2 regions of the Pseudarthrobacter sp. NIBRBAC000502770 genome follow, and region 1 is predicted to be linked to the other one. Evidence: predicted binding sites of a transcription regulator. Region 1 holds the regulator's gene; the other holds the start of a gene.

Region 1 (15,322 bases):
CTGGTGGGCGCCATCGGCCTGGTGGCACTGCTCATGGTGTGGAAGTTTGTCCCGTTCCAGGCCGCGCACCCTGACGCGAGCATCCGCCGTGAACTCGGCGCCCTCAAGCGGCTCCAGGTCTGGCTGGCCCTCCTGGTGGGCATCGTCGGCTTCGGCGGCTTCTTCGCCACCTACACCTACATCGCGCACACCATGACGGCTGTTGCCGGCATCCCGCCGGGGCTGCTCCCCCTGGTGGTGGCTCTCTACGGGTTGGGCATGGTGGCCGGAAACATCGTGGGGGGCAGGCTGGCCGACAAATCCGTGATGGGCACGCTCCACCGCGTCCTCCCGGCCATTGCCGTGGCCCTGGTGGTTTACGCGGTGGCAGCCCACTGGCCGTGGAGCGCCATGGTGATGGTGTTCGTGGTGGGCGCCTCCGGCTCCATGCTGATCCCGGCACTCCAGACCCGCCTCCTCGACGCCTCGCCCGACGCACCGTCGCTGGCATCGTCCCTCAACCATGCCGCGCTGAACGTTGCCAACGCACTCGGCGCATTCCTCGGGGGGCTTGTCATTGCGCTCGGGTGGGGCTTCGTCGCCCCCGCGCTGGTGGGCGCTGTCCTTGCGGTCCTCGGCTTCGGCGTCGCCCTGCTCAGCGGACTGCTGGAACGCAAAAGGCCGCTCGCTGCCTGAGCGGCCCGGGCTCTGGTCCCGGCCGTCCCTTCGCCGGTGCGGCAGCAGTGAACAGACCTCCCGTGACGGGTCTTAACGATGCGGCAACGCCCGCTTTGGAGCTACTGACTTTGCCGGGTGGGTATGTTAGCTTGAGGCTCATCGGGACTATTAATCCCGGTCACAATAAGGAGGAGACATGGGTTTTCTTGCTTGGATTATCCTGGGCCTGATTGTCGGGGCCATCGTTAAGGCCGTTATGCCCGGACGGGTCGGCGGCGGCTGGGTCACCAGCCTCATCCTGGGTGTCGTTGGAGCCATCGTTGGCGGCTGGATTGGCAGCCTCCTGTTCAACAAGGGCGATCTTGCCTTCTTCGACCTCGGCACCTGGATTCTCGCTATTGTTGGCGGCCTGGTTGTCGCCGGCATCTACGGAGCCGTCACCGGACGCGGGAAAGCCACTCGCGCACCCTGATCAATCTGTCCAGCAACAGTCAATGGGCCCCGGATTTCCGGGGCCTTTCTTTGTGCCCGGACGCACTAGCCGTTGTGGTCCTGGGCGAGCGGGGCGGGGCGGCGCTGGGATCGGGCGCTGGCGTAGAGGCACACGGTGGCTGCGGTCCCAAGATTGAGGCTTTCGGCCGCACCGTACACCGGAACCGCAACCCGGTGGTCTGCCAGTTCAAGCTCCGCCTCGGAGAGCCCCTGGGCCTCGTTCCCAAAGAACCAGGCGGTAGGTGCAGCGAGGTCGTAATCAGATCCGGGGCCGGCTCCGGTGAGCCTGCGGCGGGCGTTCTCGTCCTGCAGGACATCGAGGTCCAGCTGCCCGTAACCGTCGGCAGCGAGGACACCGATGCCCCGGGCCTTGCAGGCGGCAGCAAGTTCCGCGGGATCTGCGGCCAGGACGACCGGCAGATGGAACAGCGACCCCGCGGTGGAGCGGACAGCCTTGGGGTTGTAGATATCAACGCTGGACGCTGTGAAGATGACGGCGTCCGCGCCCGCCGAATCGGCCGCACGCAGCACGGTGCCTGCGTTTCCCGGGTCCCGGACCTGGCACAGCACGGCAATCAGGCGCGGGCCGGCGTCGAGCACGTCCGCCAAGGCAACGTCCACGAACCTGCAGACGGCCACGATTCCCTGCGGGTTGACGGTGTCCGCCATGGCTGCCAGGACCTCGTCGGTGGCCAGCCGGGCGTTGGTGCCTTCGGCGAGCTCTTCGAATTCGGGGAAGCGGTCCAGGCAGCTTTCGCTGGCGAAGACCTCGGTGACCACTCCGGGCGCTCCCGCCGCGAGGCGCTGCTGGTGGAGCTTGAGGGCTTCCCGGACAGCCTGCGGCCCCTCCGCAAGGAACTGGCCGCGCTTTAAACGGGCCGGGCGCCCTGCAAGCTTTGCCACGTCCCTGACCCGATCGGCTCGGGGGTTGGACAGTGGAAGATCTTGCGGGCGCCCGGATTCGTTCATACAAGAACTGTAGTAGCTGACGCTTCCAGTTCCTGAACTGGCCCCTCAGGCGAGGGGCGGCAGCGGCTGCTAGGCTGCGGCAACCTTCTTGGCGGAGGTGTCTGCCGGCAGGGAGTCCTTGGCCACCTGGACCAGTGCGGCGAAAGCGTTGGCGTCGGAGACGGCAAGCTCGGCCAGCATGCGGCGGTCAACCTCAACCTCGGCGGCCTTCAGGCCCTGGATGAGGCGGTTGTAGGTGAGGCCATTGGCGCGGGACGCAGCGTTGATGCGCTGGATCCACAGGCGGCGGAAGTCGCCCTTCTTCTTCTTGCGGTCACCGTAGCTGTACACAAACGAGTGCAGCAGCTGCTCTTTGGCCTTGCGGTACAGGCGCGAACGCTGTCCGCGGTAACCCTTCGCCCGTTCAAGAACAACCCGGCGCTTCTTATGGGCGTTGACCGCCCTCTTCACACGTGCCACGTGCGTACTCCTTCGAAAATCTGATCCCAAGCATCTGTTGCCGGTGTCCCGGCGGCCTGAGAAGGCTGTTTGGCAGGTGACGGACCACCGGCGGGCGGCCCATCAATAAACTTGGAAACTAGATGCCGAGCATCTTCCGGATGACCTTGGCGTCGCCCTTGAAGACGATCTTGTCGCCGGCAAGGCGGCGGGTCAGGCGGCTGGACTTGTGCTCCAGGTAGTGGCGGCGGTTGGCCTGCTGGCGGCGCAGCTTGCCGCTGCCGGTCAGCTTGAAGCGCTTCTTAGCACCACTGTGGGTCTTCATCTTCGGCATGGGAACCGATCTCCTTACGTTTCTGCGGGCCCGGGGGCCGGCAGTTCTATCGCGCAGCCACCCCCGCGGGCAGCATGCTGGTTGCTGACTGCCGGAACAGGCCCGGCAGCTGTGAACTAGTTGGTCTTCTTACCGGCCGGCTTCGGCACTGCCTTGGGGGCAGGACGTGCAGCAGGCTTCGGTGCAGCAGGCCTGGCCACCGGCTTGGGCGGCGCAGGCACACCGGCCGGCTTCGGCGCAGCCGCTTCCGGCTTGGCGGCAGCTGCAGGCTTGGGCGCCGGCGCGGCGGCCTTCGGTGCAGCAGCCTTGGGTGCAGCAGCCTTCGGCGCTTCCTGCTTCGGAGCCGGAGCCTTGGGGGCCTCCTGCTTCGGAGCCTGGGCCTTGGGCGCTTCCTGCTTCGGAGCGTCCTGCTCAGGAGCGGCAGCAGGCGCTTCGGCCGGAGCGTTGTCGGCGGCAGGTGCCTCCGGCTCGGTGGACACGGTGAAGCCTTCCGGCAGGAGGTCCGCCAGTGACTGCGTCATGGGGGTCTGGTCCTGGCCGGAGGTGTCAACGCGTCCTGCAGCCTTGGCTTCGTTCTGGGCCTTGGCCTCGGCGCGCTGGGTTGCCCGGCGTGCCTCCGCCTTGGCCTCAGCCTTGTTCTTCAGCGGGCCAACCACCATGACCATGTTGCGGCCGTCGATGCGGGGGCTGGACTCCACCACGCCGACTTCGGCGACGTCGTCCGCGAAGCGCTGGAGCAGGCGGATGCCCATCTCCGGACGCTGCTGCTCACGGCCACGGAACTGGATCATGGCCTTGACCTTGTCCCCGGCACCGAGGAAGCGCAGGGCGTGGCCGCGCTTGGTCTCGTAATCGTGGGTGTCGATCTTCAGGCGGAAGCGGATTTCCTTCAGAACGGTGTTCGTCTGGTTCTTCCGGGCCTCACGTGCCTTGACCGCGGCCTCGTACTTGTACTTGCCGAAGTCCATCAGCTTGCACACCGGAGGCTTCGCCTGAGGTGCAACTTCAACGAGATCAAGGTCGGACTCGGCAGCCAGGCGCAGGGCATCCTCAATACGGACGATTCCTACCTGTTCACCTGCAGGGCCGACCAGCCGCACCTCGGGGACGCGGATACGCTCATTGATTCTTGGCTCGCTAATGTTAAAGCTCCTGTGTTTGTTGTTGAGTCCGGCAAATGAAGAAGGCCCCCAATTGCCGGAGCAATCGAAGGCCTCAAAGAGGTTGGACCGGCAACCCGCTAAGGGCTGCACGTGCACAGTCCCGGCAAATGCCGGCCCATGCCCAACCAGGTACCCGGCAACCTTGCGTCCCTGCGGGTTCCAAAGGAACGGGCGGGACAACGGCTGACGCGGGTGGGAGAGAACTCCGCTTGCAAACTGGATGCCATTCTACAGAAAAAATTCCCGTCAACGCCGCGAAGCGCTGCTGGGAACCTGATCGTTTAGGACAATCCCTGAAATAACTACATCCAGTCGGTCTGTGTCAAGCTTACCAGTATGAGCACCCCAGACAGTAATTCATACGTCTTCGAGCCCGGCGACGCAGGCGCAGACGTCTCACAACAGATCCGCGACATCTCCGAAGTTCCCGCCATCGAGGTCATCACCACGGCGGCCGTGCACCTGATGAGCGCCGCAGCGGTGAAGCTTGGCCTGGCCGAAGAGGACAACGCAGCCGAACTCAAGGACCTCGACGAGGCCCGGAAGCTGATCACCGCACTGGCCGGCCTCGTGACCGCGGCCGCCCCGGAAATCGGGTCCCAGCACGCCGGACCCTTGCGCGACGGCCTGCGGTCCCTGCAGTTGGCCTTCCGCGAAGAGTCGCTGATTCCGGATGCACCGGGCAAGGGTCCGGGCGAAAAGTACACCGGGGCAGTCAACTAAAGCCCAACTCCCCCAAGCACCGTCCGACGGCGGGACGCCCCCTTTGCGGGCCGTCCCGCCGTCGCATTTTAAAGCGGCTGGCCGGGAGACCCAGGGGCCGGCCTGCGGCGCCGCTGCTGAAGCGCGAGCCCGACGACGCAGAGCACCACGCCGGCGGCTCCGACGGAGACGAAACCGCCGGAAGGGCCCATGACGTCGATGAAGACCCCGGCCAGCGGCGAACCGAACGCAACTCCGGCGGTCAACGCGGAGCCGTACCAGCCCATTGCCTCCCCCCGCCGCTCCTCCGGGACCAGCTCCGCGACCTTTTCGGAGGCCGCGGACAGCACAGGGGCGCACAGCAGCCCTGGCAGGACGGAGACAAAGGCAAGCGTCCAGGTGTCGTGGGCGAAGGCCATGGGCAGGGTCAGCGCGGCCATGCCGAGCAGCAGGAAGATCGGCGGAATGGGCCGGTGCATGGCCCCGTAGACCAAACCGCCCACCACCGAAGCCGCGCACCAGAAGACGAAGACGATCCCGATCTCGCTCTGGTGGCCGTCGATTTCCAGCGCGGCCACAATGCCGACGTCGGTGCCGCTGAGGACCATTCCGGCGCCCGCGGCAACGGCGAAGAGGGCCGCGACTGTTGCGGTGAACCAGGAAAAGCCGCCCGCCAGTCTTCCCCTGAGGCCCTGCGCGGCGCTGGTGGCCGCCCCGGCGGGCGCCAGTTCCGCGGCGGCTTCCTGCACATGCCCCGGGGCCGTGGACACCACCGCGGCCTCGGCGGCATGCTGCTCATCCGCCGCGCACTCCAGGCTCAGTCCTTCGCTGCGGGTGGGCGGGTTGAACCACATAAGGAACAGGCCGGCCAGCGATGTTGAAACGCCCACCACCGTTAGCCCTGCGGTGGTGAAGCCGCTGGTGGCCACCACGGCGCCGGCCGCCGGGCCGATCATGAAGACCACCTCCGTAGTGATGGCGTCGAGGGCAAACGCGGTGCGGCGCTGCTCGCCCTCCGCCAGGACGCCCAGGGATTGCCGGACCACGCTGAAGATGGGGAGCGTGAGCAGGCCGCCGACGAAGACCAGCGGAAGGAGCCACTGGTAGGACACGTGCGGCACCACCGACCAGATCACCGTCTCCGAGATCACCGATGGGATGAGCGCGGTCCGGAGCCCCGCCGTGTCCACGCGCCTGCCACGCCATGGCGCACCCAACGCAATGCCGATGGTCATGACAGCCGCGGCGGCACCGGCGGCGGCATAGCCCTGGCCCAGGGTAAGGACGATGTGCAGGGTGAGCAGAACACCGGCGGCTGAGTGCGGGATCCGGGCAACCATGCCCACCAGCAGCAGCCGGCGGATGGGCCGGACGGCAAGCAACTCCCGGTAGAGAGCGAAATTCACGAAAGCGGTCCTTCAGGATGCGCCGCAGCCCCTTGGGGATCACCCATCCGGCTGGCGGCTAGTCGGGAGCGCGCCTCAGTTTGATTTCCAGGGAATCGACGCGCTCCCCAAACAATACATTCCGGGACCACTCGGCCTGCAGGCCGGCTACCAGATCCTGGACACCGGCCGCGTCCAGGCCGTCCTCGAGGTACAGCACCACCTGCAGTTCCGGCCCGGTACCGCCACCAGGGAGCAGGGACCCGTCGGCGGCCCTGGCGACGACTCCCCTGCCGGGCAACAGTTCGACGCCGCGGACGGCCGCGAAGCCGGCGGCAGCGTTGCCCATTTCGGCGGCGAGGGCCCGGTCACTGTAGGAGGGAGTCCAGGCATGCTGCTTGGCGAGGGCCCAGACACCGGGGCGGCGCACCACGAAGGTTACATCCGCACCCGGATCCAGGACCAGGAGTTCTGCCCCTTCGGCGACCGCAGAGAGGGCCGCCCGGGCGGCATAGACCGCTACCGGCCGGGCGTCGGGATGCCATGCGGCCAGTGCGGCCGCAGAAGTGAACGCCGGCAGCGCGGTCCTGCCGTCGGCGGCCTTCAGCGTCACCAGCGCCATGTCCGCCTGCTTGTCCGCGTGCAGCCCGTGCGCTGTCCCGGCCTCTTCGGCGAGCTGGGCCACGATGGGAATGAACACGCGGGCCGTGGCCAGCGCGGCAACGACGTCCGCCTCGTCGCCCCGCCCCTCCCGGAGCGCGGCAATTGCGGTGAGGTAGCCGGCGTCGGCCGTTCCGTCGTCGTCCTCGAAGTTGTGGATCTTCGCATCATCTCCAGCCAGGCTGCGGCCGGCCCATGGCTGGCCCGCGGAATCCGTGGCACCACCGGCGCCGGCCAGGGCCGCCGCAATATGGCCGGGGAGTTGGCGGGCGGGAGGGCTTACCGGTTCTTCGGAGCTGGGCATGGCCGGGCTGCTTCCCCGCGCCTACCGGCGGCCGGCGACGTCGAGGGCTTCGGGCAGCGTGAAGGCGCCGGCGTAGAGTGCCTTGCCCACAATGGCGCCTTCGACGCCCAAGGGGACCAGCGAGCGGAGGACTTTGAGGTCGTCCAAACTGGAAATGCCGCCGGACGCCACCACGGGCTTACCGGTCTTCTCCACCATCTGGCGCAGGAGTTCAACGTTCGGGCCCTGCAGGGTGCCGTCCTTGGTCACATCGGTGACCACGTAGCGGGCGCAGCCGGCCTCCTCCAGGCGGCCCAGGACGTCCCACAGGTCCCCGCCTTCCTTCGTCCAGCCACGGCCGGCCAGGGTGGTGCCCCGGACGTCCAGTCCGACGGCGATCTTGTCGCCGAAGCGCTCGATGGCCCGCGCGGTCCAGTCAGGGTTCTCCAGTGCTGCGGTCCCCAGGTTGACCCGGGCGACACCCAGGTCGAGCGCTGCCTCCAGGGTCTCATCGTCGCGGAGGCCGCCCGAGAGCTCTACCTTGATGTCCAGCCGGCCCACCACCTCGCGGAGCAGGTCGGCGTTGGAACCGCGCCCGAAAGCAGCGTCAAGGTCAACCAGGTGGACCCATTCAGCACCCTGCTGCTGCCAGTTCAACGCGGCTTCGAGGGGGTGCCGTAGCTGGTTTCGCTGCCCGCCTCGCCCTGGACCAGCCGGACGGCCTGGCCGTTGACAACGTCGACGGCTGGCAGGAGTTCAAGTACCGGCAGGTCATGTGCGGTGGTCATACTCATCCTCGGTGTTGGTTCTTCGGTTGGGACTAAAGCGGGGGCGGCCGGCAACCGTTTATGCTCCGTGCCGCCCCCGGACTGTCAATTGCCCGGCAGCGTGAGCAGGTAGGCGGCAACCAGTGACATGGCAGCCAGGGCGTAGAACGACACCTGGAGCCACAGGGGCCTGGCCTGCTGCCGGAACGAGATGCCGCCGCCAATCAGCAGGCCGGCGAGGCCCATCAGGAGTACGGACCACATCTAGGCGCCACTGCCGGCGCTGGCAGGGCCGCCGGAATCGGCGCCGGCCGGCCTGCGCAGGCCCTCCACCCAGTTGCGCAGGAGCCGCGCGCCGGCATCGCCGGATTTTTCGGGGTGGAACTGGGTTGCGCAGAGCGGGCCGTTTTCCACGGCCGCGATGAACGGGCCGCCGTGCTCGGACCAGGTCACCAGTGGCGGTGCCATCCGCGGCTGGATGACGTCGAAGTTCCATTCCTGCACGCCGTAGGAGTGCACGAAGTAGAACCGTTCGTTTTCGACGCCGGCAAAGAGCTTCGAGCCTTCGGGGACCTTGACGGTGTTCCAGCCCATGTGGGGTACGACCTCCGCCGGGAGGGCCTCCACCTTTCCGGGCCATTCACCGATGCCCTGGGCTTCAGTGCCGTGTTCGACGCCGGCTTCGAACAGGACCTGCAGGCCCACGCAAATGCCAAGTACCGGGCGCCCGCCGGCCACGCGCCGGCCGATGAGCCGGATGCCGTCCACGGCCTTGAGTTCGCGCATCACGGTTTCGAATGCGCCGACGCCGGGCACCACCAGGCCGTCCGCGTTCAGGACGTCCTCCGGTTTGGCGCTCAGGATCACTTCCGCGCCGGCGCGTTCCAGGGCACGCACCGCGGACCTGACGTTCCCGGAACCGTAGTCCAGCACCGTGACGGTGGGCTTGCCCTCAGGCGACGGCAGCCTGCGGGACGCCGAGGGGTCGATGATGGCCCCGTCCTTCAGTTCCGGGCCGCTCACAGGGCACCCTTGGTGGAGGGGATGCCCTCAACCCGGGGATCCGGTTCGACGGCGGCGCGGAGCGCGCGCGCAAAGGCTTTGAACTGGGCCTCGACGATGTGGTGGGGGTCCCGGCCGGCCAGCACGTTCATGTGGAGGCAAATTCCGGCGTGCAGCGTGATGGCCTCAAAGACATGGCGGGTCAGGGACCCGGTGAAGTGGCCGCCAATGAGGTGGTATTCCTGGCCGGCGGGCTCACCGCCGTGCACCAGGTAGGGGCGGCCGGAAACGTCCACCACCGCGTTGGCGAGGGCCTCGTCCAGCGGCACCGTGGCCTCGCCAAACCGGCGGATGCCCGCTTTGTTGCCGAGGGCCGTCCGCAGGACTTCACCGAAGGTGATGGCGACATCCTCAACGGTGTGGTGGACGTCTATGTGGGTGTCCCCGGTGGCCTTGACCGTCATATCGATCAGGGAGTGCTTGCACAGGGCCGTCAGCATGTGGTCGTAGAACGGCACCGAGGTGTCGATGTCCGAGACTCCGGTACCGTCCAGGTTGATCTCCACGAGTACCGAGGACTCGCTGGTGGCACGCTCCATGCGGGCGGTCCGGGCTGCAGCCGTATTCGATCCGGTTGAACTCATGGTGAAGGATCCTTTGTGCGAGAAGAAGTGGTTCAAGGCGTCCAGCGCCGCCGTATCAAGTCTAGGCGTGAAGCGCGGCGTGGCCGGCAAGGATGCGTTCCAGGGAGGTCAGGAAGGCTGTGGTTTCCGCCTCAGTGCCCGCCGTGACGCGGAGGTGGCCCGGGATGCCCACATCGCGGATGAGCACGCCGGCGTCAAGGAGCTCCTGCCAGACCTGGTGCGGGTTTTCCAGGCCGCCGAAGAAAACGTAGTTGGAGTCCGATGCTGCGGGCTTGAGTCCCATCCTGGTCAGCTCGGCCACGATGCGGTCCCTCTGCTTCTTGATGTCCTCGACGTCGGCCATCAGCGCTTCGCGGTGTTCGAGGGCCGCCAGGGCGGTGGCCTGGGTGATGGCGGAGAGGTGGTACGGCAGGCGCACCAGACGCAGGGCATCGGCGACCTCGGGGGCTGCGGCCATGTAACCGAGCCGTGCCCCCGCCAGGGCGAAGGCCTTGCTCATCGTGCGGGAGACGATCAGACGTTCACGGCCGGGCAGGAGTGTCAGTGCGCTCGGCGTTCCGTCGTGTGCGAACTCGTGGTACGCCTCGTCGACGATCACGATGGCCTGGCTGTCCGCGCCGGCGTCATAGACGGCTTCCACGACGTCCAGCCCAAGCCCGGTCCCGGTGGGATTGTTGGGTGAGCAGAGGAACACGATGTTGGGCTGGAGTTCCTTGACCTGGCGGGCCGCGGACTCTGCGCTGAGGTCATAGCCTTCCGCGCGTTCCCCCGTGATGTACTGCGTGTCCGTTCCGCTGGCCAGCAACGGGTACATGGAGTACGTCGGCGGGAAGCCAAGGGCCGTGCGCCCTGGGCCGCCGAAGGCCTGGAGGATCTGTTGCAGGACCTCGTTGGAGCCGTTGGCTGCCCACAGGTTGGTTTCGTCGAGCCCATGCCCGAGATATTCCGCCAGGGCCTTCCGGAGCGCGGTGAACTCGCGGTCCGGGTAGCGGTTGAGGCCTGCGGCGGCTTCCGTAACGGCGGCGCTGATGGCGGCCCGCACATCGGCAGGAACCCCATGGGTGTTTTCGTTGACGTTCAGCAGGATGGGGACGTTCAGCTGGGGAGCCCCATAGGGAGTCAGTCCGCGAAGGTTGCTGCGGAGGGGAAGCCGGTTCAGACGTTCTAGCTGCTGGTTCACCTGAACAGTTTAGTTGCCGCGGCAACTACCGGAAAATGTGACGGTTCCCGCGGCTTCCCCCTCAGTGGGTGGGAACGAACAGCTGCTGGCCTGGAAGGACGGTGCCGGCGTCAAGGTTGTTGAGCTGGACAATGTCCGCCACGACGTCGCGGGCGTCCCGGCCCGGCGCGACGGTACCGGCAATGGCCCACAACGACTGTCCGGGCTGCACCGTCACGGTAACGGTGGGTGTCACCGCGAGGTCCGCAACCGAATCCGAGGCCTTGGCCGGGGAATGGAAGAACCCGGCGAGTGACAGCAGGAGAACAGCGAGGACTACAAGCGGGACCCCAATCAGGACGATCCTCCCCCGGCGGGTGAGCCGCAGCGGTGCAGGCGATGGTGAAACCTGGTGAAGAGTTAAAGCTGACATGAACTAAGCCCTCCTGGACTTGCCGTGCTGCCCGGGTGTCCGCCCGCAACGCCCTTGCCGTTCCAAACCGCCGCCGGGCACATCTTCCGGCCGGGTATTCGAAGGAGGCATCTGCTGGTTAGAACACATATTCGAACTTTGCTGGTTAAGTTTTAGCACCTATCAACGAACATTGTCGAGACTCGCTAGAACAAATGTTTGAAAAAGCACTATGGCTGGCCTAGTTTTGGAACCAAGAACAACCACTCCTGAAGTTGACCAGCAGGGTCTGACAATGACAGTGGGAGTCCTTCCACCGGCACGGCGGAAACAGCGCCCGGCGGAAGTTCCGGCGGCAAGCGAAAGGCAATGGCGAATATGGCAGCAGCAGCCGCCGGGGGCAGGACCGCCCCGCAATCCAAGAGGACCACCAAGGGGCTGACTCCCCGGCAGAAGAAGATCCTCGAGACCATCCAGCGCTCCGTTAACGAGAACGGGTATCCGCCGTCCATGCGGGAAATCGGCGACACGGTCGGCCTTGCGAGCCTGTCAAGCGTGACCCATCAGCTCTCGCAGCTGGAAAAGCTGGGCTATCTTCGGCGCGACCCCAAGCGGCCCCGTGCCATGGAAGTGTTGATGCCGCTGACGCTGGACGGCGGGGGAAAGAGTGCGGGCACGTCCCGTGCGCCCCAAGCCGCAGGGGACAGCGCCACCGTCACGGAGCTGCCTACTGCTCTGGATACGGCCATGGTTCCGCTGGTGGGCCGGATTGCCGCCGGCGGCCCCATCCTTGCCGAACAGCTCGTCGAAGATGTCATGCCGCTGCCCCGCCAGCTGGTTGGCCAGGGCGAACTTTTCATGCTGAAGGTGGCCGGCGATTCGATGGTGGATGCCGCCATTTGCGATGGTGACTGGGTGGTGGTGCGGCGCCAGGCTGACGCTGCCAACGGGGACATCGTCGCTGCACTGCTGGATGACGAGGCGACGGTCAAGACCTTCCGCCAGCGCGACGGCCACACCTGGCTGCTGCCGCAGAACACCCAGTACGAACCGATCCTGGGCGACCATGCCACCATCATGGGCAAGGTCGTCTCAGTCCTGCGTTCGCTCTAGCCTGCGCACGCCTGCCCGGCATCCGTGCAGGCGCTATCCGGCCGTTCTCAGGACGCGTCGGCGCCCAGCCTGGTGAGGGCTGCCAGCGCTTTGGCGCGGTCAGTGGTGGCCCAGAACGGCGGGAGGGCGCCGCGCAGGAATCCCGCATAGCGCTCGGTGGCCAGCCGCGAGTCCAGGACTGCCACCACTCCTTTGTCCCCGGTTGACCTGATCAGGCGGCCGGCCCCCTGGGCAAGCCGGATGGCAGCGTGGGTTGCCGAAACAGACATGAAACCGTTCCCGCCGGCCTGCGCCACGGCACGCGAACGCGCCGTCATGAGGGGGTCGTCCGGCCGCGGGAACGGGATGCGGTCAATCACTACCAGCCGGCAGGATCCACCGGGAACGTCCACACCCTGCCACAGGGACATGGTTCCGAAGAGGCAGGTGTCCGGTTCGTCCGCGAATTGTTTGACCAGGGCGGTCATGGTCGACTCGCCCTGGCAGAGGACAGTCATGTCGAGCTTCGGGCGGAGGGCATCGGCGGCTTCCCCGGCCGCCCGCCGCGAGGAGAACAGGCAAAGCGCTCCCCCGTTGGAGGCCTTGATGAGCGCTTCGAGTTCGGCCAGGGCTTCCGGTGAAACACCTCGGCCGGGCTTGGGCAGGTGGCCGGCAACGTAAAGGATGCCCTGTTTGGGGTAGTCGAAGGGCGAGCCAACATCCACGCCCGTCCAGCTGGGCGCTCCGTCACCGATCAGGCCCAGGCCTCCTGCGGCCGGTTCGAAGGCGGAACCGATCGCCAGGGTGGCAGAGGTCAGCACCACGGTGTGGCCGGCGAAGAGCCCCTCCCGCAGCCTGCCGGCGACGGACAGCGGCGCAATGTTGATCAGGACCGGCGCGCTGTCATCGGGCTGCGAATAGCCTTGGTCGGGATCGAAGGTGCTGGCGCGGGAGAACCACACCACTTCCCGGTTTTCCCGGGCAGCGATCAGCCGCTCGCACAGTTCCAGGATGAGCATCAGCCGGGAACGCGCCAGCTGCCGCCCGCCGTCGGCCGTGGTATTGCTGTCCCCTTTGGAATCGGACAACGCAGCCCTGCACGCTTCACGCAGCTGGTCCACGCAGTCAAGCTGTTCATCGTTCAGTCCGTTGGGGAGAAGTCCGTTGGGCGCGCCCGCGAGGGCCATTTCCAGGTTGGCAGCTGCGGCGTTCAGGGCGTCAACGGTGATGGCGGTGTGTTTCCGTGCGCCGGAAGCGGCCGCGTGGACCATGGCCACGGACAGCTGCCCGGAGACGGCTCCCGTCACCCGGTCCTGCAGCTCGTGCGCTTCGTCCACCACCACGACGTCGTATTCGGGCAGGACTGCCAGTCCTTCGAACGCGCTGACGGCCAGCATGGCGTGGTTGGTCACCACCACGTCAGCCTCGGCGGCATCCTGCCGGGCGAGCTCGCTGAAGCATTCAGCGGCCATCGGGCATTTTTGGGCGCCGAGGCATTCCATTGAGGTGACGGAAACCTGCCGCCATGCACGGTCGGTCACTCCAGGCAGCAGCTCGTCGCGGTCGCCGGTGGCCGTCTTCTCCGCCCATTCGCGGAGCCGCACCACTTCCTTGCCCAGCTGTGACGATGGTCCGCCCACGGAGGCGGCGAAATGCGGAACGCTGGTGTCCTCCCCCAGGGAAAACAGCTGCCCTTCCGACGGTTCCTCGGAAGGGAACCCGCCTTCAAGCTTGTGGCGGCACACATAGTTGGACCTGCCCTTGACCAGTGCAACCTTGACCGGCCGGTCCAGCGCCGGGGTGATGTTCTTCAGGAGCCGGGGCAGGTCCCTGCCGACAATCTGGGTCTGGAGCGCCAGGGTCGCCGTGGAGACCAGCGCAGGCTTGTTGCTTTCCAGGGCGTGGGCGATCAGCGGTATCAGGTAGGCCAGCGATTTGCCGGTGCCGGTACCTGCCTGGACCAACAGGTGGTTGCCGGTTTCGATGGCCCTGGCCACCTGGCGGGCCATTTCGTGTTGTCCGGTGCGGCTTTGTCCGCCCATGCCGGCGACGGCGCGGTCGAGCAGTTCGATAACGAACTGCTCGCCCGCCGTCTGCGCAGCTTCGCCGGCTGCGAGGTCAGTCATTGACGACGAATTGTTCCAGTTCGGACGCGAGGCCCTCCCGGACCATCACCGCAGCCCTGGTACCGGCCTCGAGGTGGTCCAGGCTGAGGATCTCGGCGTCGGACTCATGGAGCTTGCTGATCAGGTCCCCGCGCTCGTACGGGATGAGCAGCTCCATCTTGACCGATGGCCGGGGAATGGACTCGCTGATGGCCTTCAGCAATTCCGGGATGCCTTCCCCGGTCCTGGCCGAGACCACCACGTGCCGTGGCTCGCGCTGCTTCAGCCGCTCCACCACAAAGGGGTCCGCCGCATCGGCCTTGTTCAGGACGATGATTTCAGGCACCTTGCGGGCGTCGACTTCGCTGAAGACCTTCCGGACCGCGGCGATCTGCCCTTCCGGGTCGGGGTGCGACACGTCCACCACATGCAGGATCAGGTCCGAGTCCGCCACCTCCTCGAGGGTGGAGCGGAAGGCTTCCACCAGCTGGGTGGGCAGTGAACGGACGAACCCGACGGTGTCCGCCAGCGTGTACCCCAGGCCGTCAGCGGTTTCGGCCTTGCGGACAGTGGGATCAAGGGTGGCGAAGAGGGCATTCTCCACGAGGACCCCTGCGTCGGTGAGCCGGTTGAGCAGCGAGGACTTGCCGGCGTTGGTGTAGCCGGCGATTGCCACGGAGGGCACTTCATTACGACGCCGGTTGGCCCGTTTGGTCTCCCGTGCCGGCTTCATGGCGGCGATTTCGCGCCGCAGCTTGGCCATCCGGGTACGGATCCGGCGCCGGTCGAGTTCGATCTTGGTCTCACCTGGACCACGGGAGCCCATGCCGGCGGCGGCGCCGCCCACCTGGCCGCCGGCCTGGCGGGACATCGACTCACCCCAGCCGCGCAGGCGGGGAAGCAGGTATTCCAGCTGCGCCAGCTCCACCTGCGCCTTGCCTTCGCGGCTCTTGGCGTGCTGGGCGAAGATGTCCAGGATCAGGGCTGTTCGGTCGATGACCTTGACCTTGACGATGTCTTCAAGGCCACGGCGCTGGGAAGGAGCCAGTTCGGCGTCC
Region 2 (15,322 bases), 1.4 Mb from region 1:
CCGAACAGGTTGTCCTGGAGCTGACCGAAGTGGCAATCGTCAAAGGCAATGAGCTGGACCGGTATTCGCTGGGAGGGCTCCGCGGCCTGGGCGTGGGCATCGAAATCGACGACTTCGGGACCGGCTACTCTTCCATCAGCTACCTTCGCCGGCTGCCGGTGGACCGGGTCAAGGTGGACCGGTCGCTGATCACCGGGCTCGAGAGCGATCCCAACCAGCCCGCCCTGGTGGCGGCCGTCCTGCAACTGGTGCGGGCATGCGGGCTCGAAGCTGTGTGGGAGGGCGTGGAAACGGCGGACCAGGCCGAGATACTGCGCGGCCTGGGCTGCCGCAGCGCCCAGGGTTACTACTTCAGCCGCCCCGTTCCCCCGGAACAGATTCCGGAACTGCTGGCTGACCAGCAGGAAAGCGCTAACCAGTAACGCAAAAACTACTGCGCTTTTCCGGCCGCCGTTATACGATCAGCGTGCGGTGTCTGCTTTTTCGCCGCCTCGAAAATCAGGTTGGCAGCACCGTTCTTTTATAAGGCGTTTGGACATTTGAAAATTTTTGGGCCATCGGGTCATTACTTCGTCAACTGGGGGCGTTGCTAATGTCGGTTCGGGTACAGGCATGGGGAATTATCGCCGCCGTGCTGGCGGATACGGATCCTGCGGGAGCCGCGGTCCGGCAGCGGCTGAGCAACAGCCTCGATGAGAATCCCGGCGTGCCCGAGCGGGCCCTGCTGGAGTATCTCCTCGAGACCCGGCGCAGCGACGCCAACATGGTGGAAACCCTGGATACTGCAAGGGAGATGCGCCTCACGCCGCCGGCGCTTCCGCCTCATTTCGCGGAACAGCTTGACGCGATCCGCAGTACCTCCCGGATCAGCGCGCTGCTCGAAAACCAGATGCTGATGACCGCATTCCAGCCGATCTACGGGCTGGCAGGAAAAGCGGTGGTGGGCGCCGAAGCGCTCTCCCGGTTCGTCAGCGATGACGGCGCGGCCGCCGAATTGTGGTTTGCCGAGGCCGCCGCCGTGGGCCTGGGTGCCAACCTGGAGTTCTCGGCCCTGGGATCCGCAGCGGCGGCCGCGCGGGACCTGCCCGGGAACCTGTACGTGTCCCTCAACATTTCGCCCACGTCCTGCATGGATCCGCGGCTGCCGGAACTGTTCGACCACATCGATCTTCCCATCCACCGGGTGGTCCTGGAACTGACCGAGGACATTCCGGAAGAGGAGTACCTGCAGTTCCTGTCCGCCATCAATCCGCTGCGGGAAAAAGGGCTGCGCATCGCGGTCGATGACACCCACACGGGAGCTGGCGCGCTGAGCCGCATGATCCACCTGAAGCCCGACTTCCTCAAGGTGGGCCGGAACGTGATCGGCGACGTCGACAAGGACGGACTGCAGCGGGCACTGGCTGCCTGCCTGGTGGACTTCACGGACCAGATCGGCATCATCCTGGTGGCCGAGGGCATCGAAACCGTGGGTGAGCTCAAGGTCCTCACCGAGCTGGGCATCAGTGCCGGGCAGGGGTACCTGCTGGGCCGGCCGTCGGTGCGGCCAAAGGACTGGGCCAGCTGGAATACGCGCCTCGACGTGGACGGACTGGAGCGCCAGCTGGCGGGCCAGTCGGAACCACGGGCCGTTCCCCGGCGCGCTGAGTCTTCCTGAAACCACTTCAGGGCAGGTGGGGCAGCGGGCGTTAGGCCCACCGCCCCACTGACGGTCCGGGCCTTATTCGGAGTGGCCCTGGTCCCTGCTCATCTGGCCCTCCGCCGGCGGCGTCTCTCCCGGCGGCACTCCCCCGCAAATGCGATGGAGGCCGGGCAGCAGAAGGCACCCACCGAACAGGACCGGGCCTAGCCGGCGGACGCCGGCGGCCCATCATCCCCGGTGGGCCACTGGCCGCGGGCGCGCAGCACGTCGCGGAGCAGGTCCGCCCGGTCCGTCACAATGCCGTCCACGCCCAGCTGGAGAAGGCGGTGCATTTCGCCCGCATCGTTGATGGTCCACACGTGCACCACCAGGTCCAGGTCATGCGCGCGCCGGATGAAGCCCGGGGTGACAACGGGAACCCGCCCGTAGCGGACGGGCACCTGCAAGGCGTGCACGTCCCGGAGGACCCTGCGCATCAGCCGGTGGAATACCGGCCGGGGAAGTATGGGACCCAGCAGTGTGAACAAGGCATTCGAGGCCACCCCGGCGGAGGAGGCCACCGGCTGGCTGAGCAGCTTGAGTACCGCCCGCCGCCGCCGGTCCGAGAAACTTGTGACCAGCACGCGGTGGTGTACCTGGTGCCGCTCGATCGCGGCAGCAGTGCTCCGGACTGAACTCCAGTCCTTCACGTCCAGGTTCAGCCGCGCGTCAGGAAGCTGGGAAACCAGTTCCTCGAATGTGGGGATGGGTTCCCGGCCGTTGATCCGGGCCTTGGCCACGTCCGCAGCGGGGAGTTCAGCCACCCTGCCCTTGCCGTCGGTGACGCGGTCCAGGGTTTCGTCATGGAACAGCAGCAGCACGCCGTCCGCGGTGGTGTGCACGTCCGTTTCGAGGTACCGGAAACCGAGTTCGACGCCGGCGCGGAACGCGGCCATCGAGTTTTCCAGGCCCTCAGCCGAGAATCCCCGGTGTGCCATCCCGATGGGAAGCTGCCGCCCGGCGTCGTCCGGGTGCTCAAAGAAAGGCAGGCTCACACTGCGAGCCTACCTCCAGTGTTCACGGGTGGAACCCGCCGTCAGTCCAGGCAGCCCGTCTCGCCGCAGGGAACGATGTCCACGCCATCGCCGCAGTGCAGCAGGGTCCGCCCGCGGCCGGCGTCCAGGTGGACCCAGACCGCGGTGTGGTCCGCCGTGATGGTGTCCACCACGCCGCCCGCCTCAAACCCGGGCGCGAACTGGACCCGGACCCGGTCTCCCTGGCGCAGCTGTTTCCAGTGCGGAGCGGGCGTTGCTTTGCGCAGCGGCGCGTCGGCTGCGTGCTGCCTGACGTTTCTTGCCATGGTTGCCCCCTTATCGAGCCGGCGGGAGGGTGCCTGCTCTCCACGCTTCACGCTACGGCGGGAAGGTAAACGCCAGGTGAGCGCGAGCTGTGAAGTTGGGGGTGCCGGGCCCGCACCGCGGGGTCAGGAAAACTGGACGCCCAGGGCGGCGAGCCGCGCCTCCAGGACCTGGGCCACGCCGTCGTCGTCAAAATGCGGCGCCTGCTGCCCTGCCGCGCGGATGGCCTCCGGATGGCCGCTGGCCATCGCGTAGCCGTGGCCGGCCCAGCGGAGCATCTCAATGTCGTTGGGCATGTCGCCGAAGGCCACGACGTCGGCGGCGTCGATGCCCAGTGCGGCGGCGTATTCAGCAAGGGTGACGGCCTTGTTAACGCCCGGCAGGGACAGTTCCAGCATGGCAACGCCCGGTGAGGAGTGGGTGGTGGCGGCCAGGTGTCCGACGGCGGGTGTCACCTCGGCGAGGAAGTCGTCCGGGGTGCCTTCGCGGACGATGGCGAGGAATTTGACCACGGCGTCCTTGTCGGTGAGTGTGTCCCGCAGCGGGGCGGGGGTGAACTCGGCGAGGAGTTCGCTGGATTCGTTTTCGATGAAGCCCGGCTCCAGGTGGAAGCCGGCGAGTGTTTCCGCGGCAAACAGCGCGGCCGGGCGGAGCGCCTTAATGATGCGCCGGGCTTCCATGACGGTGTCGATCGCGAGGGTGCGCGCGGAGACCAGGCGGTCCGCCTCAAGGTCCCAGACCACGGCACCGTTGGAGCAGATCACGCGGCCGGTGTGGCCCAGCTGCTCTTCGAGCGGGTGCAGCCAGCGGGGCGGGCGGCCGGTGACAAACACCAGTTCGACGCCGGCGTCACGGCAGGCGTGGAAGGCCCGGACGGTGCGGTCGCTGATTTTTCCGTCGTGTCCGAGGATCGTTCCGTCAATATCGCTTGCAACCAACCGCATCCTGCAAGTCTACGTGGGGATTGGCCGGCGTCGTCCGGCCGGCGGCCCCCAGGCTGGTGCGCCCCCTGGTTCAGGCGACTCCGCCGGGGTGCCCGATGTCAGTCGCCGGGGCTACACTGAAACTATCGAACATATTTTCGAATAAAGGTGTGTTGTGGGCGTTATTGTCGGTCCCCGCGTGGTAGATGCGGGTGCCTCGTTGTTCTCGGTGCTGATCTCGCCAGTGGCGGTCGCAGCCGGTTTTCCGTCGCCCGCCCAAGACTATTTCGACGGGCGGATCGACCTGAATGCCCACCTGATCAAGGACATCACCAGCACCTTCGTGGTCCGCGTGACCGGGGATTCCATGGAAGGAGCAGGCATCAGCGATGGCGACGAGCTGATCGTCAACCGCGCTCTTGAACCCAAGGACGGGTCCGTGGTGATCGCGGTGCTGGACGGGGAACTGACGGTCAAACGCCTGCGCATCACCGGCACCGGCGTGGTGCTGCAGGCGGAGAACCCAAAGTACCCGGACATCCGCGTACCCGCACTGTCCGAGCTCACCATCTGGGGCGTGGCCACCCGGTGCCTGCATCATGTCTAGGGGGAGCGGTGCCTAAACCAGTCCCCATGCGGCAGATGCCGCAGATCGCGCACGTGGACGTCAACTGCTTCTACGCCTCCGCCGAGCGCGCCTTCGACCCCTCGCTGGAAGGCCGACCCCTGGTGGTGCTGTCCAACAACGACGGCTGTGCGGTGACACGCTCCCCCGAGGCGAAGGCCCTTGGCATCGCCACCGGCGAACCGTGGTTCAAGCTCGCACCGAGGGCCAAGGAGTGGGGCCTGGTGGCCAAGTCCAGCAATTACGAGCTGTACGGGGACATCAGCTCACGGGTCATGGAACTGCTGGGCAGGTATTCGGCATGGTTGGAGGTATACAGCATCGACGAGGCCTTCCTGGGCGTGAAGGGCGGCCCAGACGACCTCCTGGTCCTGGGCCGCCGGATGAAAGAAGCGGTGCGGCGGCATGTCGGGGTGCCGGTCTGCGTGGGCATCGCCCCCACCAAGACCCTGGCCAAGCTCTGCAACAAATGGGCCAAGAACAATCCCGCTTTCGGGGGCGTCTGCCTCTGGGAGGCGGTACCGGCTGACGTCCGGGAACTCCTGATGACCCGGTTGCCTGTGGACGAGATCTGGGGCATTGCCGGCCGGTTGACCAGACGGCTCAACGTGCTGGGAATCTTCACGGTCCAGGACCTTGTCAGTGCGGATCCGGTCATGATCAGGGACAAGTTCTCGGTGGTGCTGATGCGCACCGTCCTGGAACTGCGGGGCACGCCCTGCATCCCCATGGAGGAAGAGCGCATCGGCCGGGACCAGCTGATTTTTTCCCGCTCCTTCGCCACTCCGGTAACGACAGCCGCCGGGCTCCGGGAGGTGTTCAGCGTTTACGGGCAGCAGGCCAGCGCCAGGCTGTCCAAGCACGGCCTGCAGGCAAAGGTCCTCACGGCCTTCGCTGCCACCTCGCCCTTCCGGGACAACGAGCAGGCCTATCCGTCGGTGTGCGTTCCGCTGCCCATGCCCACCGCGGACCCGCTCCTGCTCACCCGGGCGGCGCACGCACTGCTGCCAAACATCAGGGAAGGGCTGAAGTACGCCAAGGCGGGCCTGATGCTCACCGACCTTCGGCCCACCGGCAACCAGCCACCGCTGGAGCCGTTCGAGAACCGGCACGAGGAGCGCGGCATCGGACCCCTGCTGGAACATGTGAGCCATCGCTTCGGGCGCGGCTCAATCGGGCTGGGACATGCGGGAATCAAATCGGGCCTGGACTGGTCCATGAAGCGTGGCATGCGCTCGCCCCGGTACACCACGCATTGGGACGAGCTCCCCGTAGTGAAGGCGGCATGAGGCCCAGTTTTCCGCCGCCGGCCGGGGCTGGCGGCGGAACCTGGTCGCGCGCTAGGCCCGGGACCTGTTTTGAATGAAGTGGAAGATGAGGACGACCACTGCGATGACCAAAAGGATGTGGATGAGGCCGCCGCCAATATTTGCGAGCAGGCCGAGAAGCCAGAGAACGGCGATGATAATAGCGATCCAAAGCAACATGAGAATCTCCTACATTGTTTTTCGTTCGAATTGCTGATTGTTCAAGCCGGCGCTGCACCAAAAGCCGGCGTAAGGAATCCACCCCTGCCTTTCGCTCCGGGCCCCCATGCCACATCTGTTCTTCACGCCCATGTGACGTGATGGTTATCACCATATTTCAGGAAGGGCCAACTGGAAACGGCATACCAAATGGAAATGGGAACGTGTCTCAGCACCTCGCATTCGAGGGGTGGCGGATAAGACGTTCCGGGACGTTTCTTGACCCTCCGCGACGCCGTATTACATATCCGGGTCGCCCCGTGAACCCCCACTACGGGATTGATTGTGGGACGGCCGGGCCATTCGTAATCTCGACTCAGCATCCGCCCCAGCAGAGGAGTTCCCATGGCCGACCAGCAGGACAAGAATTCGCAGAACCAGCAAAGTACAACCCGCATCGTTGCCGGGCAGGCAGCGGGATCCACACGCCCGCTCGGCCTGAAAATCGGCATCGCCGCAGCCGTCCTGGCCCTGATCGGCGGGGGTGCCGCCGTCGCGTCCGCCGTCAACAACGGCAGCACTGCACCAGCAGCCGACGTGGCGCCCACAGGCAACCCGGCGGCCGAGCTGAAGCTTGGCTACTTTGGCAATGTCACCCACGCCCCGGCCCTGGTGGGGGTCAGCAAGGGATTCATCGCCGATGAACTGGGCAGCACCAAGCTCAGCACCCAGGTGTTCAACGCCGGACCCGCCGCCATCGAAGCGCTGAACGCCGGCGCCATCGACGCCACCTACATCGGGCCGAACCCGGCCATCAACTCCTTCGTGAAGAGCCAGGGCGAATCCGTCAACATCATCGCCGGCGCCGCCGCCGGTGGAGCACAGCTGGTGGTCAAGCCGGAAATCACCTCTGCCGCAGACCTGTTGGGCAAGACCCTCGCGTCGCCGCAGCTCGGCGGGACGCAGGACGTGGCCCTGCGTGCGTGGCTTGCCACCCAGGGCTACAAGACCAACGTGGACGGCAGCGGGGACGTGGCCATCAACCCCACCGAGAACGCCCAGACTCTGAAGCTGTTCCAGGACGGCAAGCTCGACGGCGCGTGGTTGCCTGAACCATGGGCCTCACGGCTGGTGCTGACCGCCGGAGCGAAGGTCCTGGTCGATGAAAAGGACCTGTGGGATGGCAAGCTGTCCGGCAAGCCGGGCCAGTTCCCCACCACCATCCTGATCGTGAACCAGAAGTTCGCCGCCGACCACCCGGACACCGTCAAGGCTCTCCTGAAGGGGCATGTGAAGTCGGTCGATTGGCTGAACAGCGCTTCAGCCTCCGACAAGGCCACCGTCATCAATGCAGCACTGAAGGAAGCCGCCGGCGCCGAACTGAAGGCCGACGTCATCGACCGTTCACTGAAGAACATCGTGTTCACCGTGGACCCGCTCGCCGGAACCTACCAGAAGCTCCTGGCCGACGGCGTGACTGCCGGAACCACCAAGCAGGCGGACATCAACGGCATCTTCGACCTGCGGGCCCTCAACAGCGTCTCGGACGGGAAGACCTCCGCCGCCGGGCTCGGCAAGGAATAGGCATCGTCGACTGCTCCGTACCTGCCGTTTTGGGCCGTCAGAACGGCAGGCACGGAGCAATCGATTCCTGCGGAAATCCTGTGCATTTCCGGCGCTGAGGCTCGGGAGCACGCCACTAGGCTATGGAGGTTGGCCCGTGGCGGGCCGCGGGAGCCGGGGGGATGCCAATGCATGGTTACGGGAAGAGCAGCAGGTCAAGGCCGGACATCCCTGGCGAACTTGCCCCACCCAATGTTCGGCGTTCCCCCAGTGGACGGATCCCGCAATGGGCCATCGATGAGGCATTCGGCAAGGCGGAAACACCTCCTTCATGGCGCGCCGGGCCTCCCCGGCCTCGACGGAAGACGTCCTGGGCCTGGTCGAGGAAGCGAGGGCGGCCACAACGGTCGATGCAGTTCAAGACCGTGCTGGGGATCGTCCTGGTTGTCTGCTTGTACTTTTCACCGGCGCTCTTCGACCGCTTGGTTCTTCCGGTCGTGGCCCCCTATTTGCCGGGGGCGAAAATGCCGCCGCCGGGATACGAAGCCGCTTCGGCGCCCTTGGGCACGCCGCCGGCAAGCACAGGCTCCACGGCCTTTGTGCTGCAGGAGTCGCCGAGAGCAACCCAGCCCGTCATCGCCTACGACCCGTGCCGCCCGGTTCATTACGTTGTCCGTCCGGACAACGCGCTGCCAGGTGGCGACGTCCTGATCCGGGAGGCTGTGGCAGCAGTCTCCCAGGCCTCGGGGCTCCAGTTTGTCGACGACGGACCGACGACGGAAGCGCCGTCGGATGACCGTTCGGCCTTCCAGCCGGACCGCTACGGAAAGCGGTGGGTGCCGCTTCTCATTGCCTGGTCGACGCCTGTTGAGACCCCCGGCCTTGCAGGGAATGTGGCCGGCCTCGGCGGGAGCGCCTACGTGGAGGTCGCCGGCCACCCGCTGGTCCTCGAAGCAGGGCAGGTGCGCCTTGATGCCCCTGACCTTGCCGGCATCATCGCCGGCAGGCCGGACGGCGCGGCCGAGGTGCGCGCCATCATCATGCACGAGCTCGGACACGTGCTGGGCCTGGACCACGTCAATGATCCGACCCAACTGATGTACGCCGAGAACATGGGCGTCAGGGACTTCGCTGCCGGTGACCGCGCGGGGCTTGCCCTGCTGGGCAGCGGACCGTGCGTCCCGCAGCTCTAGCGTCTCACCGCATATAAGTGCGGCGAATAGTTGATATCGAAAAGCTTGTCTTCCCCAAATATATGAAGTACTTCACAGTGGTTACAGGACCTGCACCGACCGACCCGCAGCCAGTAACCAAAGGACTTCACCGTGGAAACTCCCCTCTCCCATCTTGCCCACCTCGAGATCACCAGCCCGGACGTTGAGGCCTCGGCCCGGTTCTACGAGGACAAGTTCGGCATGCGCATCATCGACCGCGCGGACGGCAACGTCTACCTCCGCTGCTGGGGCGACTACTACCGGTACAGCCTGGTGGTCACGGAAGGACCCGAAGCCTCCCTTGGCCGGATGGCATGGCGCACCAATTCGCAGGCAGCCCTGGAAGCAGCAGCCCAGCGCATCGAAGCGACCGGGGTGCAGGGCACCTGGACCGCCGGTGGCCATGGCTTCGGCAAGGCCTACGAGTTCACCGGCCCCTATGGCCACCACATGCGCCTCTTTTACGAGGTGGACAAGTTCGTGGCCGAGGCGGGGTTCGAGTCGACCTACCCGGACCGCCCGGAGCGCCGCAGCAACCACGCCGCAGCCCCCCGTTTCCTGGACCACGTCACGGTGGCCTGCTCCGATGTGCGCGGCTTCGCCAAGTGGTACAACGAAGCCCTCGGATTCCGCGTCATGGCCTTCGTGGACCTGGACGAAGCCCCCATCACGGTCTTCTCCGTCCTCACCACCAATGAAAAGTCCCACGACCTGGGCGTGGTGGCTGACACCTCCGGCCGCCCCGGCCGCGTCAACCACATCGCCTTCTGGGTGGACACCACCGAGGACCTGCTCCGCACCGCGGACGTCATGATGGAGCACGGCACCCCGATGGAGTACGGCCCCTCCATCCACGGCGTGGGCGAGCAGAATTTCCTGTACTTCCGTGAGCCGTCAGGGCTGCGCGTCGAGCTGAACTCCGGCGGCTACCGGAACTACGTCCCGGACTGGGAGGCCAACACCTGGAAGCCGTCCGAAGGCTCCAACAACTTCTACAAGAACGGCGCCATGCCGCATTCGATGACCGAGTCCTTCCCGCCGGCCGAAGGCTTCACCGCCACCGAGGAAGGCGCCTCTCCCGAAATGAAGGAAGCCCTCCTGAACCCCTACGCCAAGCACGGCCGGGGCTGACACCATGGCAGACGCACAGTACGCACTCGTCCGCTTCCAGGAAGCCGGGGACAGCAAGGCCCGCGCGGGCCTGCTGGTCGCTGACCGTGTCCTGCCGCTGGACGGGGACATCAACTCCCTGATCGAGCACTGGGACACCACCGAAGCCCAACTGGATGCCCTCGCCGCCTCCGCGGGCGGTGGCACCGGCTTCGCGGCCGCCGACGTCGAAATCCTGGCTCCCGTGGAGCCCGCCCAGATCCTCCAGACCGGGGCGAACTACCGCAAGCACGTGGTCGACCTCGCCGTGGCGCACCGCGAACCGGGCGAAGACGCGGAAGAGGTGCGCGCCGCGACGGCAGCCATGATGGACAAGCGCGCGGGCCAGGGCACGCCGTACTTCTTCATCGGGCTTCCGACGGCGGTCGCGTCCGCCACGGACGACCTCACCCTCCCGTCCTACTCGAAGTCCCACGATTGGGAGCTGGAACTGGCGGCCGTGATCGGGAAGACGGCGTTCCGGGTCACCCCCGAAGAAGCGCTGGACCATGTCTTTGGCTACACCATGGTCAACGACATCACCACCCGCGAGTACGTCTTCCGGAAGGACATGCCTGCTATCGGCTCGGACTGGTACCGCGCCAAGAACGCTCCCGGCTTCCTGCCCACCGGCCCGCTGCTGGTGCCCGCCAAATTCTTCGGCGACCCCCAGGACGTCCAGGTGACGCTCAAGCTCAACGGGAAGGCCATGCAGGACGAATCCACGTCCGACATGATCTTCGGCGTGGCCAAGCTGGTCAGCGAAGCCTCCCAGATCATGCCGCTGCGCCCGGGCGACCTGGTCCTCACCGGAAGCCCCGCCGGCAACGGCCAGCACTGGGGCCGGCTCCTCCAGGACGGCGACGTCATGGAAGGCACCATCACCGGACTGGGCAACCAGCGCATCCTCTGCAAGGACGAACCCGCCACCGAAAGCAGCAAGCATTGACCACCCAGGACACAGCAACCGGCACCGGGGAATCAACCGATTCCCCGGCTATCCGGCGTGAAGATCCGCTCGGCAGCATCCGCGCCATGGCAGCTGCCCACAACAACTGGGGCCGCTGGGGCCAGGATGACGTACTGGGCACCCTGAACTTCATCGACGCCGCCAAGCGCCTCGAGGCTGCGGCGCTGGTGAAGACCGGGGAGGCGTTCTCGCTCTCCCAACCGTTCGATACCAACGGTCCGCAGAAAGGCTGGCGCCGCCGCACGAATCCCGTCCACACCATGACGGACACGGGCGTTGACGCCGAGCGCGGCAACCAGGGCTTCCCGCACGGCTTCGGCGGCGCCGACGACGTGATCGCCATGCCGCTGCAGTGCTCCACGCAGTGGGACGGACTGGGCCACATCTTCGACCGGGGCAAGGCCTGGAACGGCCGCGCCGCCGGCGACGTGGTCACCTCTGAAGGCGACCTGGTGACCGGCATCGAGACCGCCGCGGCGAAGATCGTCACCCGCGGTGTCCTGCTCGACGTCGGGCGCGCGCTCGGTCCCGGACTGGGACGGAACGACGGCGAACTACCGGACGGGTTCGCCATCACCCCCGAGCACCTCGCGCAGACCATCGAACTCCAGGGGCCCAGCTCCGAAGTGCGGCGCGGAGACATCGTGGTGATCCGTACCGGGCAATACACCCGGGTGAGCCGCGACGGCTGGGGCGACTATGCCGGCGGCTCCGCTCCGGGACTGTCCTTCAGCACGGCGCCCTGGCTGCACCGCAGCGAGATCGCCGGGATCGCCACGGACACCTGGGGTTTCGAGGTCCGGCCGAACGAGTTCGACGGCGCATTCCAGCCACTCCACCAGATCGCCATCCCCAACCTGGGCCTGTTCCTGGGCGAGATGTGGGACCCGGACGCATTGGCGGAGGCATGCGCGGCGGACGGCAGGTACGACTTCCTGCTGACCGCAGCACCACTCCCCATTACCGGTGCCGTGGGATCGCCCGTCAACCCGATCGCCGTCAGGTAGCTTTCACAACAACAAACCACCAGCAGGATCGCCGTCAATACAAAGGAGTCAGCGATGGCAGCAGTACAGAACGTCGGAATCGTGGGGGCAGGTGCAGCCGGGCTGGCCGCCGCCATCCTCCTGGCTGACGCCGGAATCCAGGTGGAAGTCCTGGAAAGGGCAGACGCCCCGCAGACCCTGGGATCCGGCATCACGCTGCAGGGAAACGCCCTCCGGATCCTCCGCCGGCTCGGCGTCTGGGACCAGGTGGAGGCAAAGGGTTACGGCTTCAGCACCCTGGGCCTGCGGGCCCCGGACCCGGCAGGCACCGTCCTTGCGGTCCTCGAAGACATCCGCACCGGCGGCGACGACCTCCCCGCCACCATGGGCATGTACCGTCCGGACCTGACGGCCATCCTCCGTGAACGGGCGGAACGGGCGGGGGCCCGGATCAGCTACGGGAAGACAGTCACGGGAATAGCGGACGACGGCGCGTCCGTCACCGTCAGCACCGCCGACGGCGGCACCGCGTCCTACGACCTCCTGATTGGCGCCGACGGCCTGCACTCCGCGGTCCGCAAGGCCATCGGCATCGACGTCGAGCCCAAGCCCACCGGCATGGGCATCTGGCGCGCCTTCGTGCCGCGGCCGGAGGAGGTGGTCCGCACCGACCTGACCTACGGCGGCCCCTGCTTCATCGCCGGCTACTGCCCCACCGGCCCGGACACCATCTACGCCTACCTGGTGGAGAAGGCCCAGGAACGCAAGCACGAGGACGGCCCCCGCATCATGGCCGAACTCGCCGCAGCCTACGGCGGGCCGTGGAACGAAATCCGCGCGAACCTGGACCACAGCGCCCGCATCAACTACACGTGGTTCACCACCCACCTCGTCGACGGTCCGTGGAACCGCGGCCGCACCGTCATCATTGGCGATGCCGCGCACAGCTGCCCCCCAACGGTGGCACAGGGTGCCGCCATGGCCCTGGAGGACGCCGCCGTCCTGGCCGAGCTGCTGATCAAGGCCGACGACGTCACCGAAACCCTGTTCAAGGAGTTCAGCGACCGCCGGCTGGACCGCGCCACGGCAGTGGTGAACGCCTCGGTCCAACTGGGCCAGTGGATGCTTGACGGCGTTCGCGACGCCGATGTGCCCGGCCTGATGCACGGCCTGTCCGTCATGCTGAAGGAGCCGGCATGAGCACCCGTACCGGCACGAACCCCACGGTGGATGTCCACGCCCACATCCTGCTGCCGGCCCTCCAGCAGCTGGTGGCCGAGGCCGATCCGGAGGGCTTCGGCGCGCAGCAGGCCCTGGAGGTGCGCCGCAACGGACCTGAGTCGATGGCGGCCTCGGGCAGGATGATCAAGGAACGGTGGCCGCAGCTGACGGACCTGGACCGCCGGCTGGCCGATATGGACGCCCAGGGCGTGGACGTGCAGCTGGTCTCGCCGTCGCCGTCGCACTTTTACTACTTCGCGGGCGAGGAACTGGCGCTGGAGCTGGCAAAGCAGGCCAACCAGGCAGTCCGTGACTTCGTGGACCGGGCCCCGGAACGGCTCAACGGGCTGGGCCTGGTCCCGCTCCAGCACCCCGGCCTGATGGTCGAAGCCCTGGACCACGCTGTGCTGGAGTGCGGCCTGCTGGGCGTCGAGATCGGCTCCTTCGCCGCCACCCCCGCGGACCCGGAGCGCAGCACGGTTGAGCTCTCGGACCCCCGGCTGGAGGCCTTCTGGTCCCGGGCGGAGGAGCTGGGCGCGCTGGTGTTCCTGCACCCGTTCGGCTGCTCCCTGGATGAGCGGCTGGACCGGTTCTACCTGGCCAACACCGTCTCCCAGCCCGCCGAAAACGCCGTGGCCCTATCCCACCTGGTCTTCAGCGGCGTCCTGGACCGCCACCCTGGCCTCAAGGTCCTGGCGGCGCATGGGGGCGGTTACCTGCCCACCACCCTGGGCCGCTCCGATCATGCCTGGCGGGTCCGGCCCGAGGCACACGGGTGCGCCGAGCCGCCGTCGTCCTACCTGAAGAGGCTCTACTTCGACTCGCTGGTGCACAGCGCGGCCGAGCTGCGGGCGCTTGTGGCCGCGGCAGGCCCCGGGCAGGTGCTGCTCGGCTCCGACTACCCGTTCGACATGGGCTCGGACCAGCCCGTGGCGGAGGTCGTTGAAGCACAGCTCCCGTCGGACCACCGGGCCAGCGTACTGGCCGGAAACGCCGCAGCGCTGGGCATTACGCCCGCTTCAGTCCGCACCGCCAGCCACCCAGCCTAAGGAACAGATTCATGGTCAAGATCGCCCGTTGGAACCACGACGGCGGGACGCAGTCCGGCTTTGTTGACGGCGGGACCTGCTACGTCCTGCCCCAGGGCCAGGACGTGCAGACGCTGCTCGACGCCGGGCTGGACAGGGCGCTGGATATTGCCCGGCACACCATTGGGTACGGTCCTGCCGTTCCCTTGGCGGACGTGCAGCTGCTCGCCCCGCTGGCGCCTGCCACCATCCGCGACTTCGTGGCGTTCGAGGAGCATGTGGAAGGCGTCCGGAAGAGCATCGACGGCGCGGCCGGTGTGGTTCCCGAGTGGTATGAGGCGCCCACGTTCTACTTCACCAACCCGCACACGGTGACCGGGACCGGCGAGGTGATTGGGATTCCGGCCGGCTGCACGGACCTGGACTTCGAAACAGAGGTGGCAGCCGTCGTCGGCCGCGTTCCCGGCAGCGACGGGCGGAACCTGACCGCAGAAGAAGCGCACCGGCACATCTTTGGCTACACCGTACTCAACGACTGGTCCGCCCGGGACCTCCAGCGCCGGGAAATGAAGGTCAGCCTGGGCCCCTGTAAGGGCAAGGACTTCGCCAACACCCTGGGGCCCTGGATTGTCACCGCCGACGAATTCGAGGACCGGCACGATGCCGAGGGGTTCCTGCCCGTCTCCATGTCCGTGCACGTCAACGGAGAACAGATAGGCCAGGACCTGCTCTCCAACATGGGCTGGCCGTTCGCCGAGCTGGTGGCCTACGCCTCCCAGGATTCCGTGGTGCGCCCTGGCGACGTGCTGGGCTCAGGCACCTGCGGGAGCGGCTGCCTGGCCGAGCTCTGGGGCCGGAACGGGGCACAGACTCCCCCGCCGCTGAAAACCGGTGACGTGGTCCGGATGACCGTGGAAGGCCTCGGCAGCATCGAGAACACCATAGGTGACCGCCGCGAGGCCGTGACATTGGTCCGGGCCCGGATCCGGCCGCGGAACCGCAGCATCCAGCCGGCCCCCGTGGCCTCCCCCTAAAGGAGAACTGAGAATGACAGGTCAACCGTTGAGGGTCGGCATCTTTGGAACCGGCGGCATCGCCGAACGGGCCATGGTGGAACCCTCCACCCTCGTCGACAGTGTGCAGGTCATCGCGGTCGGCTCCCGCGACCCTGAGCGTGCCCGGGCCTTTGCCGACCGGT

The links. The regulator LexA, encoded in region 1, represses DNA repair genes until DNA is damaged. The targets are predictions, from matches to a motif close to TCGAACANNTGTTCGA.
Region 2: a site for LexA is predicted at 4,049-4,064, ahead of NIBR502770_RS18775 (LexA family transcriptional regulator). Genes of this name have one in related genera too.

What each region holds. Positions count from the first base shown of each region.
Region 1 is NZ_CP041198.1:953,993-969,314, reverse strand. Features, by position in the region: gene NIBR502770_RS04785 (MFS transporter) at 1-675, shown strand, start outside; gene NIBR502770_RS04780 (GlsB/YeaQ/YmgE family stress response membrane protein) at 854-1,129, shown strand; gene NIBR502770_RS04775 (RNA methyltransferase) at 1,195-2,118, opposite strand; gene rplT (50S ribosomal protein L20) at 2,188-2,577, opposite strand; gene rpmI (50S ribosomal protein L35) at 2,696-2,890, opposite strand; gene infC (translation initiation factor IF-3) at 3,007-3,990, opposite strand; gene NIBR502770_RS04755 (DUF1844 domain-containing protein) at 4,390-4,776, shown strand; gene NIBR502770_RS04750 (MFS transporter) at 4,845-6,161, opposite strand; gene NIBR502770_RS04745 (SseB family protein) at 6,220-7,104, opposite strand; partial or broken gene priA (bifunctional 1-(5-phosphoribosyl)-5-((5-phosphoribosylamino)methylideneamino)imidazole-4-carboxamide isomerase/phosphoribosylanthranilate isomerase PriA) at 7,126-7,871, opposite strand; gene NIBR502770_RS21120 (hypothetical protein) at 7,956-8,114, opposite strand; gene hisH (imidazole glycerol phosphate synthase subunit HisH) at 8,115-8,873, opposite strand; gene hisB (imidazoleglycerol-phosphate dehydratase HisB) at 8,870-9,496, opposite strand; gene NIBR502770_RS04725 (histidinol-phosphate transaminase) at 9,558-10,676, opposite strand; gene NIBR502770_RS04720 (LysM peptidoglycan-binding domain-containing protein) at 10,738-11,088, opposite strand; gene lexA (transcriptional repressor LexA) at 11,446-12,180, shown strand; gene NIBR502770_RS04710 (ATP-dependent DNA helicase) at 12,228-14,285, opposite strand; gene hflX (GTPase HflX) at 14,278-15,322, opposite strand, start outside.
Region 2 is NZ_CP041198.1:3,935,592-3,950,913, reverse strand. Features, by position in the region: gene NIBR502770_RS18800 (bifunctional diguanylate cyclase/phosphodiesterase) at 1-422, shown strand, start outside; gene NIBR502770_RS18795 (EAL domain-containing protein) at 593-1,657, shown strand; gene NIBR502770_RS21705 (DUF6480 family protein) at 1,721-1,837, opposite strand; gene NIBR502770_RS18790 (glycerophosphodiester phosphodiesterase) at 1,846-2,676, opposite strand; gene NIBR502770_RS18785 (hypothetical protein) at 2,718-2,981, opposite strand; gene NIBR502770_RS18780 (HAD family hydrolase) at 3,105-3,923, opposite strand; gene NIBR502770_RS18775 (LexA family transcriptional regulator) at 4,078-4,509, shown strand; gene NIBR502770_RS18770 (Y-family DNA polymerase) at 4,536-5,816, shown strand; gene NIBR502770_RS18765 (lmo0937 family membrane protein) at 5,868-6,014, opposite strand; gene NIBR502770_RS18760 (ABC transporter substrate-binding protein) at 6,399-7,577, shown strand; gene NIBR502770_RS18755 (matrixin family metalloprotease) at 7,967-8,749, shown strand; gene NIBR502770_RS18750 (VOC family protein) at 8,882-9,901, shown strand; gene NIBR502770_RS18745 (fumarylacetoacetate hydrolase family protein) at 9,906-10,868, shown strand; gene NIBR502770_RS18740 (cyclase family protein) at 10,865-11,896, shown strand; gene NIBR502770_RS18735 (FAD-dependent monooxygenase) at 11,951-13,075, shown strand; gene NIBR502770_RS18730 (amidohydrolase family protein) at 13,072-14,145, shown strand; gene NIBR502770_RS18725 (fumarylacetoacetate hydrolase family protein) at 14,157-15,158, shown strand; gene NIBR502770_RS18720 (Gfo/Idh/MocA family protein) at 15,172-15,322, shown strand, end outside.